One region of the Devosia sp. Root105 genome, then DNA from elsewhere that is predicted to be linked to it. Evidence: predicted binding sites of a transcription regulator. Region 1 holds the regulator's gene; the other holds the start of a gene.
What was found. Region 1 encodes LexA, which represses DNA repair genes until DNA is damaged. Its sites were predicted from a motif close to TGTTCNNNNTGTGTTCNG; they were not measured.
Positions count from the first base shown of each region.

Region 1 (5,280 bases):
TCGAGCAGCGGGTGCCAGAACGGGCCTTCGCCCAGCTCGCAGCGGCTATCGACAAAGAGCTCGGCCTTGGTGTTCATCGCGGTTTTCCCTGGTCATAGGCAGCGACGGCCGCGGTGGCGCGCAATGCCACATCCGCGGCGGACATGCCGGGCTTGAAAATGTAGGTGCCGAGACCGAAGCCGGCGCAGCCGGCGGCGAAGTACTCGGTGAAATTATCGGGATTGGCGCCCCCGACGGCGTAAAGCGGAATGTCGGATGGCAGTACGGCCTTCATCGCCTTGATGCCCTTGGGGCCCAGCACTTCGGCCGGAAAGAACTTGAGGCCCGTGGCGCCCGAGCGGATGGCGGTGAAGGCGTCGGTGGGCGAGAAGACGCCCGGATACGAGGTCATGCCGCGCTCGATGGTGGCGCCGATCACCGAGGGATTGGTGTCGGGGGAGACGACGAACTGGCCGCCGGCATCAGCAACGGCATCGACGTCGGCGCGGCTCAGCACGGTGCCGGCGCCGATCAGCGCCCGGCCCTCGAACACCTTGGCGGCATCCTCGATGGAGCGCAGCGCCTCCGGCGAGTTCAGCGGCACCTCGATCATGGTGATGCCGGCGAGCACCAGGGCGTCGCAGACTTCGAGGGTTTCAGGAGGGGTGATGCCGCGAAGGATCGCGATGATGTGTCGGTGGGTCATGGTCTATGCCTGTCTTGCAGCCTTGAGGCCAGCGAGGGTGGCGTCGGTGGCGTCGATGATGCGGGTGCTGGCGCCCAGCCGGGCGAAGGCCATCTGGTAGAGCCCGCAAAGGCCGACGCTGCCGACCAAGGGGATCTCGGCTGCGCCGATCCAATCGCGCTGGCCGCCGATTTCAGCGCCGATGAGCAGACCCGACAGGAAACCGGCGCACCATGGTGCGCTGCGTCCCGAGAGGAGCGAACCGGCGCGAACCTTGAACAGCGTGGCAGTCAGCCGTTCGGGACGTTCCAGCCCCTGATCGAGGCCTGCTTCGAAGCCGCGCTCCCGATCTTCGCCTTCGAGTTCGCCACCCAGCGAGTGACGCAGCACCGAGTGGGTGCGCAGCAGTTCGAAGATCTCGCCGGTCATGGCGCTCGAGAAGCGCTCGAGCCTGGTGCCAGAGAGGAGCGCCCATTTGCTGTGGGTGCCGGGCATCACCGCCAGACCGGAGAAGCCCGGGAGCAACGATGACAGGCCCAGCAACTGGGTTTCCTCGCCGCGCATCACGTCCTCGGCGCCGACATCACGCAGGCAGACGCCGGGAAGAATGCGGGGGTTGAGCGGACCGGGCATGTCGGGCGCCACCGCGCCTTGAACGAGGCGACCAAGCTCGGCCGGCGCGTCGAGATAGGGGGCCTCGATCCAGCCCTGGCGGGCGCCGGCCATGCCGCAGATCAGCACGTCTTCGACATCCTCGGCGACACCGCTGAGCAGCGAGGTCAGCACATCGGGGTATTGTTCGCGGCTGAGGCGACCCATGCCATCCGGCGACGAGCGCGCGAAGGCGATCTCGCCGGCGGCGTCGATGCCCCATGCGCGCAGATTGGAAGTGCCCCAATCAACGGCGACCCATTCGACCTCTGCTGCCAAAACCTTCTCCCTGGCGCTGCACGTTTGCTGCGCACCGCCATGCCGCTAAAGCGCGATCGGGAAGGTTGTCCACTCTCCTGGTACGATCGCGACGGCCATTTGCATGGAGGCGCTGCCCGAGGATGCCTGAAGCCTCCCTTGGCGGCGCGGACCGTAACGTCTTTGCCGGCCCGGCCCTAGTGCAAATATCGGCGGGGAGGTTCGGTTTCATAAGAAAAAGGGCCGGCAAGGCTGCCGGCCCAAGGACCCGATTGGCGGTGGGTCTGGAGGTCAGTATTTGCGCAAGAGGCCAACCAGCCGGCCCTGCACCTTCACCCGGTCAGGCGGGAAGATGCGGGTCTCGTAGGCCGGGTTGGCCGCTTCGAGCGCAACGGAGTTGCCGCGGCGGCGAAGCCGCTTCAGCGTCGCTTCCTCGTCATCGACGAGGGCGACCACGATCTCGCCGGTCGAGGCCGCGTCCTGCTTCTTGATCAGCACGGTGTCGCCATCGAAGATGCCGGCGTCGATCATCGAATCGCCGCGGACTTCCAGTGCATAGTGCTCACCAGGCCCCAGCATTTCAGGCGGCACCATGATGGAGTGGCTGTGGGTCTGGATCGCTTCGATCGGCGTGCCTGCCGCGATGCGGCCCATTACCGGGATCGTCACCGCCCGATAGGAGTCGGCATTGACCACCGGTGCCGAGGGGCGGGCCGGAGGCGCCGACACCTTGCCGAGGTTACCCTCGATGACCGAGGGCTCGAAGCGGGCCTTGCGACCACCGAGCGAGGGGTTCATCGAATCCGGCAGCTTGATCACCTCGAGCGCGCGGGCCCGGTTGGGCAGGCGCCGGATGAAGCCACGCTCTTCCAGCGCGGTGATCAACCGATGGATGCCGGACTTGCTCCTCAGGTCGAGCGCGTCCTTCATCTCGTCGAACGAGGGTGGGATGCCGGACTCTTTCATCCGCTCGTGGATGAACATCAGCAGTTCGTGTTGCTTGCGCGTAAGCATGGGCGGCTCCGTGAGCAGAATCGGAACAAAGACTGAACGTGTTATACGTGTTCCAGTTATGTTCTGCAATCGAGCGGTGAATATTGCGTTACGATTGGGGGCGCAGCGAGCGGAATGAGCAGGTGTCGGGTCCAGGAACGCCGCTGCTGTCACCCATTGGCGAGGCGGCGGAGGAGGGCCGTGGCGGCAAGGAGGTCCGAGGTAGCCTTGCCTTCGGTGAAGGCGTGGTGAGTGCCGGCAAGGAGCTCGTAGGCGGCAGTCCGCCGGTCCCTCGACCACAGGCGTGCGAGGCTCATCGTGGCCCTCAGTTCCCAGGCGAGCGCTCCCTGGGTTCGAGCGAGATCGATGGCCTCCCGCAGCAGCCGCGTGCCGGCCTCGATATCGCCATCGGCGACCCTCGCGAGGGCGAAGGCCCGCAGGATCTCGGGTCGGCACCAGCCGCTGCTGTGTTCGGGGGAGAGCTTCAGCCCGCGCAGCGAGCCGGTGAGCGTCACCCAGGTCTCGGCCTGCAGGAAGCTCGCCGGCTGCAACAGGATGGCGCTTTCGCTGCGACGGCCTTCGCGGACGGCGATGTGGATCATCACCTTGCGGTAGAGATCGGCCCATGAGGTCCAGAGCGGCAGCCCGGCATGCTCGGCCGCGCGCTCCAGTTGCGTGATGTAGCCAACGGCTCGGTCATCCTCGCCGTACCACAGCAGCAAAGGGCAGGCGCCCAGGCCAATCGCTTCGCAGAGGGCCCAGGGACCTTGCTCGGCCGCGAAGTTCAGCGCCTCGAACAGCAGGTGGCGGGATTGGTCGGGCTTGCCCAGCAGCCACAGCCGGCGCGCCTCCAGGACGCGCAGGGCGCCCCTCGGCGGGGAGGTCAGAATGGCGAGCGGCGCCGGCAATTGCCAGTCGGGGCCAGCGATCATGGCGTTGGCGAGGCGGGCCGAGGCGGCATGGTCGCCGGCATAGTGCAGCGCCTCAGCCTGCAACCGGTCCGCGGTTTGCGCCAGATCGCGACGTCCGGCAGCGCGGGCATTGGCAAGAGCCGCCTGCGACAGCCCGGCGGAGCGCTGGAGGTGACCGGTGCGCAGCGCCAGGGCCGAGCGGACCAGCAGAAGTTCCGCATCGGCCCATGCGGCGGCCATGGTGCGGCCAAGGCGGGCCGCCTCGAGCAAGTGCCGGCCTTCGATGCGCAGCGGACCGGCGCGATCTTCCGTCAGCGTCGCCAGTTGCAGATGCAGCCGGAACCGCAGTTTGGCTGGCAGAAGCGCTCCGGCCCGTAGAGCTGTCACGGCGCGGCTACGCATCTCGTCATAGTGGCCACCCCGCAGCAGCAGGGGGCTCGCATGGGCCGCGAGGAGGGCGCCGGCGTCCAGGTCGCCATGCGGCGAAAGGCACCGGTCGAGTGCCTCGCGGACCTCCTCGACCAGGTCGCCATGCCGTTCCAGCCACTCGGCACGTGACAGCTTCTGCCACGCCTCGAGGGCATTGATGACATGCGACAGGGCGAGGTCGGCATGACGCCGTGCCGTCCGAGGCAAATCCTCTGACGCGGCGAGCCGTTCGGCGGCGTAGGCGCGCAAGGGGCGGGAGAGACGGTATCGCACTGCATGTCCACCCCGAGCGGTGAGCACCTGCGACTTTGCCACGAGGCCGCCCAGCGCGGCGATGACGCGCCGATCATCGAGGTCGCCGTCGGTGGTCACGGCAGAGGCATCAGCCAGGTCGAACGCGCCGGCGAAGATCGACAGCCGCCGCAGCACGATGCGTTCGTCGCCGGAGAGCGCGCCATGGTTGAGCTCATAGAGCCCGCGCATCGAACGGTGGCGCGGCGCAACGGTGCGGCGGCCATCGGACAGAAACTCGATACCGCGCTCGAGTTGGGTGCGCACTTCCTGCAGCCCGAACACCTGGATACGAGCGGCGGCCATATCGATGGCGAGCGGCAAGCCGTCGAGTTTGCGGCTGATGGCCACGAGGTGCCGGACGTCGCGGTCGCTGCCGCGCAGGGTTTCGTTGCCGGCCTGGACGCGCTCGATCAGCATGCGCACCGCGGCGTGGGTCATGGCCTCGTCCAGCCCGATATCGTCGCGTTCCGGCAGGTCGAGCGGCGCCAGGCGATAGACGTGCTCTCCGGCAGCTCGCAGCGGCTCGCTGCTGGTGGCGAGGACGTGGAGGCGCGGCAGCAGGCGCAGCACGGCTTCGATCGCGATGGCGGCGTCCTCGATCAGCGCGTCACAGCTGTCGATCAGCAGCAGTTTGTGAACATCCACCGGCCGGTCCCCGCTGCCCGCTGCGAGCGCCCGCAGCAACTCCGGCTCGACCCTGCGCCCGCCGGTCAGCGTGGAGAGGTCGACATAGGCGCCCCCGTCGGCGAAGCGACCGGCCAGCCGCTGCGCCGCCACGGCAGCGAGCGAACTCTTGCCGATGCCGCCCGGGCCCACGACGCTCACCAGCCGGCGCGCCGTGACCATGTCGGCAACGGCGCGCAGCGCCTCGTCACGGCCGATCAACTGGACCAGGCTACCTGGCAGTGTTGCGGGTGGGCCGTCGGCAGCGCGAGCAACCGGCGTTCTGCCGCCGACCGGCGCGATAAAGCGATAGCCGCGGCCCGAAACGTTGGCGATGTAAACCGGCCTGGTGGAGGAATCGTGCAGCGCACGTCGAATGGCGGCGAGGTGCACGCGCAGGTTCACCTCCTCGACGAA
Region 1 is NZ_LMCR01000016.1:98,412-103,691, reverse strand. Features, by position in the region: gene ASC68_RS16500 (SMP-30/gluconolactonase/LRE family protein) at 1-77, opposite strand, end outside; gene ASC68_RS16495 (2-dehydro-3-deoxy-6-phosphogalactonate aldolase) at 74-685, opposite strand; gene ASC68_RS16490 (2-dehydro-3-deoxygalactonokinase) at 689-1,594, opposite strand; gene lexA (transcriptional repressor LexA) at 1,865-2,587, opposite strand; gene ASC68_RS16480 (winged helix-turn-helix domain-containing protein) at 2,737-5,280, opposite strand, start outside.

Region 2 (5,280 bases), on a different contig from region 1:
GATAAGATCGACGATACGACTGGTGACGATAAGCTCGATATCGGCCTTCGGGTAGGCGGCCAGAAACTCAGCGCAGAGGGACGGGAGCACTGTGTTGGCGACGTCGGCGGACGCGGTGATCCGCAGCAGCCCGGTGGGCTCGGTGCCGGCCGCCGCCAGTTGGCTCTCTCCCGCCTCCAGCGCGTTGAGCGCTTCGATGCAGTGGCCAAAATAGGCTGCGCCCGCCTCGGTCACATGCATACGCCGGGTCGAGCGCTGGATCAGCGTGACACCCAAGCGCTCCTCGAGCCGGGCGATGCGCGCCGAAACCGTGGTCGTGGGCATGCCGAGGAGCCGGGCCGCTGCAGCAAAGCTGCCGGCCTGCACCACGCGGACGAAGACATCGATTCCTTCGAGTACCATCGGCGCATTATGCAGATTCCTGCACGATGTTTCCAGCTGAACTGTGATTGTGGGATAAATCGTCGCTCACTACGTTCCGGGTCTTGCGATGGCATGGGGCCATCCACGAAGGTTGGGCTCGGCGCATGGATTTCCTCACTTCCCTCAATTTCTGGCTGTGGACTGCTCAGGTTGTTCTCGCACTGCTCTACCTGATGGCGGGAGGCATGAAGGCGATCCGCCCAATCGCCGACCTCACCAAGATGATGGCTTGGCCCGCCGAGTACCCGCGGCTCACGCGCTTCGTCGGCTGGGCCGAGGTGCTCGGCGCCATCGGCCTGATCCTGCCGATGCTGACCGGCATCCTGCCCTGGCTCACGACGCTTGCTGCCGTCGCACTGGTGCTGGTGCAGATCCTGGCGATCGGCTTTCACGCCCGGCGCGGCGAGACCGCCAAATCGCTGCCGATGAACCTGGTTCTGCTGGCGCTCGCGGTGTTCATCGCCTGGGGCCGCTGGGGCCTGTTCGGGGGCTGAGCCGCACCCGCTCAAGGGCCGCGATACGGCGCGGCCCTCTGCAGATTTCTCCCGGGGGTGGCGGGGTTACAACCCGAACGTCACGTTGCCCGCGTCATCCATGGAAAAACCCGGATTCCAGGCGACTTCCCATGCATGGTCATCGGGGTCGGTGACATAGCCGCGCAGCCCGCCATGCGGCGGGACGTCGGCCGGACGGATGACCCTGCCACCGGCCGCCGCCAATTGCGCGATCAGCGGCGCCACTTCGCCCGCAGTGGCGACGTTGTGGGCTAAGGCGAAGGCACCCGGCGTCCGCAGCCCGGTGCGGTTCATGTCCGCCTCCAGCTCAGCGGTCAGGAAGGTACCGAGCACCATGCCGTTGAGCTGGTAGAAGACGATCACATCGCTCTCATAGACCGGCGTCCACCTGAACCCTTCGCTGTAAAAGCGCCGCGAGCGGGCGAGGTCGGTGGTGCCGAGGGTAATGACGGAAACTGCAGGCTTCATTTGGCCAAGACCTTTCACTGCGCCGCTCCCCGATGGAGCAGCGTTCAAGGCCATGGGACTCAGTCGCCGAAGCGAAGGCCAGGACCGCCGAAGCGGGACAGGGCTAACCGCACCTGCCTCTCCTTTTCTGACCCAACTAAGCTAGCAGCCGGCGCCATCGGGTCAATGCCGCGGCGGTCTCTCTCCACCGGTTTGTTCTTGTTCCGTTCTCATTGGGATGCTATTCCTAATGGAACGTTACCCGTGGCGAGTCGCTTAAGGGTTTGGAGAACGGACATGCGGGTCAGCGCCCCCAATTTCGAGCAGCTGGAGCGATTGAACGGCACGCGCGATGCGGACCTGATCGCGCGGCGTTACGTCGACCCGGCGCTCAATCGTGGCCGTGGCGCGCAGACCAACAAGGGCAGTCGCTTCGATCGGCAGAGCCGCGAAGAGTTCGACGACGGTTGGGGACAGGTCGAGGATTTGAAGCCGTTCGAAACCATCGAGCATGTCGAGCGCGCCAAATCGATCATCACCCGCAACGAAAGCCCGGATATCGGCTTTGATCGCTCGATCAACGCCTATCGCGGCTGCGAGCATGGGTGCTCGTATTGCTTCGCCCGCCCGACCCACGCCTATCTCGGGCACTCGGCGGGGCTGGAGTTCGAGCGCGACATCTATGTGAAGGCCAACGCCGTCGAGCTGCTGCGGCGCGAGCTGGCCGACAAGCGCTATAAGCCCAAGCCCATCGCCATGGGCACCAATACCGACCCGTACCAGCCGGCGGAGCGGCAGCATAAGCTGACCCGCGGCATCCTCGAATTGCTGCTCGAGACCAAACACCCGGTGACCATCACCACCAAGTCGGCGCTGGTGGTGCGCGATCTCGACATCCTGAAGCCGCTCGCCGAGCAGAACCTGGTGCGCGTGGCGCTCTCCATCACCAGCATGGATCATATCCTGTCGCGCAAGATGGAGCCGCGGGCCTCGACGCCGGAAAAGCGCCTGGAAGCGATGCGGCTGCTGTCGGAAGCCGGCATTCCGACCACGGTAATGGCGGCGCCGATGATCCCGGCGATCAACGACATGGAGCTCGAACGGATCCTCGACGCCGCGGCGGCGCAGGGCGCGGTAGGCGCCAATGCCATCCTGCTGCGGCTGCCGGGGGAAGTGCGAGACATTTTTCGCGAGTGGCTGCTGCGGCATTTTCCCGATCGGGTAAGCCACGTGATGAGCCTCGTGCGGGACACGCGTGGCGGCAAGGACAATGACCCGAACTTCGGCACACGCTTCGTCGGCGAGGGTCCATATGCCACCCTGCTGCGCCAGCGCGTCGACCTCGCCAAGGCGCGCTACAAGCTCGACCGGCCGATCGCGCCGCTGCGCACCGATCTGTTCACGCCGCCGACGGTGGACGACGGACAGATGACGTTGTTCTGAGCGGGATCCGTGGCTCCCAGGACCCCCTCTCTGGCAAAATCTAAGGCTTAGCCAAACGGCTAAACCTAAGATTTTGCTTTCTCCCCCGCCAAGGGGGAGAGTCCCGACTGCTGCTCCAATGCGGATGGAGGCCACCGACCATCTCCCCCTTGGCGGGGGAGAAAGCGAAAACTTGGGCTTAGCGCAGCTAAGTCCTTAGTTTTCGCCAGAGAGGGGGACGTGAAGCACGCGCAAGGATGCGCCCGACGTCCACCGCGGTTTCGCCAATCTCGAGGCGTACGACGCCGAGCGAGAGGAACGAGAAGCTGGTAACACAGATGCCACTTGCCCCGCAGGCGTGCATGGCGATGCTTGAGGACATGCCCTCCGATTCGCCCGTCATTATCAGCAAGCCGACGCTCAAGTTCGAGCGTGCCGCCATCAAGCGCGGGGCGAAATTCGTTTGCGGCGTCGATGAGGTCGGACGCGGCCCGCTGGCCGGGCCGGTGGTGGTTTCGGCGGTGATCCTCAACCATCGCAAGGTGCCGGAAGGTCTCAACGACTCCAAGGTGTTGACCGCCGCGCAGCGCGAAGCGCTGTACGAGAAGATCATGGCGTCGGCCATCGTTTCGATAGTGGTGGCGCCGCCGACGATCATCGCACAGCTCAACATCCTGCAGGCCTCGCTCTGGGCGATGCGCAAGGCGGTGCTGGGCCTGCAGGTGAAAGCCGACCACATCCTGGTCGATGGCAACAAGCTGCCCAAGGACCTGCCCTGCCCCGGCGAGGCGATCGTCGGTGGCGACGGGCGCTCGGTATCGATTGCCGCGGCCTCGATCGTCGCCAAGGTGACGCGCGACCGGATGTGCCTGATCATGGACTGCGAGGAGCCGCAATTCGGCTTTTCGAGCCACAAGGGTTATGCGGCGCCGCAGCATCTCGAAGCCCTCACCACGCATGGCCCGGGCCGCCATCATCGGATGGATTTCGCCCCCTGCATCCAGGCGCAGCGGATGAAGACGATCGCCGCCTGAGGCGGACGACACGTATACGCGCCTTAACCTCTCGCTAACCGCGAAGCTTAAATCCCCTTTAACCCTAACGCCTTACAACCGATCCCGTTAGTACTGCGTCAGGGTTCGAGTTATGTTGCGTACCGCGCGTATGGCGGCTTCCGCCAATGCGGAGGGGAGCCTGCTCCCCATCGACACCATCCTTGTGGGCGATTGCATCAAGCACATGAATGCCTTGCCGGCCGGCTCGGTTGACCTCGTATTCGCAGACCCGCCTTACAACCTGCAGCTGGACCAGGGCCTGACCCGGCCGGACCAGTCGCGCGTTGCCGGCGTCGACGACGATTGGGACAAGTTCGACAGCTTCGCCCATTACGACATCTTCACCCGCGCCTGGCTGAAGGCCGCGCGGCGCATCCTGAAACCGGATGGCGCCATCTGGGTGATCGGCTCGTACCACAACATCTTCCGCGTCGGTGCGGCGTTGCAGGATCTCGACTACTGGCTCCTCAACGACGTGATCTGGCGCAAGGCCAACCCGATGCCCAACTTCCGCGGCACCCGGTTCACGAACGCGCACGAGACGCTGATCTGGGCCGCCAAGGATCGCGACAGTCGCGTCACCTTCAACTACGAGCAGATGAAGCAGGCCAATGACGACGTGCAGATGCGCTCGGACTGGCTGTTCCCGATCTGCACCGGGGCCGAGCGCCTGAAGGACGACGACGACGAAAAGCTGCACCCGACGCAGAAGCCGGAAGCCCTGCTCTACCGGGTGATCAGCGCGACGACCAAACCCGGCGACGTGGTGCTCGATCCGTTCTTCGGCACCGGCACCACCGGCGCGGTGGCCAAGAAACTCGGCCGCCACTTCATCGGCATCGAACGCGAGGACACCTATATCGCCGGCGCGCTGAAGCGCATCGCCTCGATCCGCCCGCTCAACGCCGCCACCATCGAGACGGCAGTATCGAAGCGCGCCGCACCGCGCGTGGCCTTCGGTTCGCTGGTCGAAATGGGGCTGATCGCCCCGGGCACCGAGCTCTACGATGATCGCCAGCGCTGGAGCGCACTGGTGCGCGCCGATGGCTCGCTGGTCTCGGGCGGCCATATGGGTTCGATCCACCGGGTCGGCGCGCTGGTGCAGGGGGCAGAGGCCTGCAACGGCTGGACCTTCTGGCATGCGCGGCAGGGCAGCCGGCTTGCCCCTATCGACGATCTGCGCAGCCAGGTGCGCGCCCAGATGGAACGACTTTCGGCCTGAATCTGACCTCCAATTCAACTCAGGCTGCGCTCGCCGCCGGCTCGAAAGAGCCGGCGGCTTTCGTTTGTGGGGATGATCTTGTGAGCCAAACTCACCAACCCACAGGGTGTCATCCCTGCGAAAGCAGGGACCCATCCCACCGCCTGCGCCAGCTGAGAGTTGGGTCCCTGCTTTCGCAGGGATGACATCGAGTGGG
Region 2 is NZ_LMCR01000019.1:249,203-254,482, reverse strand. Features, by position in the region: gene ASC68_RS23700 (LysR family transcriptional regulator) at 1-402, opposite strand, end outside; gene ASC68_RS23695 (DoxX family protein) at 528-917, shown strand; gene ASC68_RS23690 (VOC family protein) at 984-1,406, opposite strand; gene ASC68_RS23685 (PA0069 family radical SAM protein) at 1,683-2,828, shown strand; gene ASC68_RS23680 (ribonuclease HII) at 3,170-3,841, shown strand; gene ASC68_RS23675 (site-specific DNA-methyltransferase) at 3,954-5,084, shown strand.
Region 2: ASC68_RS23685 (PA0069 family radical SAM protein) is a predicted target of LexA. The motif match lies at 1,600-1,617, and genes of this name have one in related genera.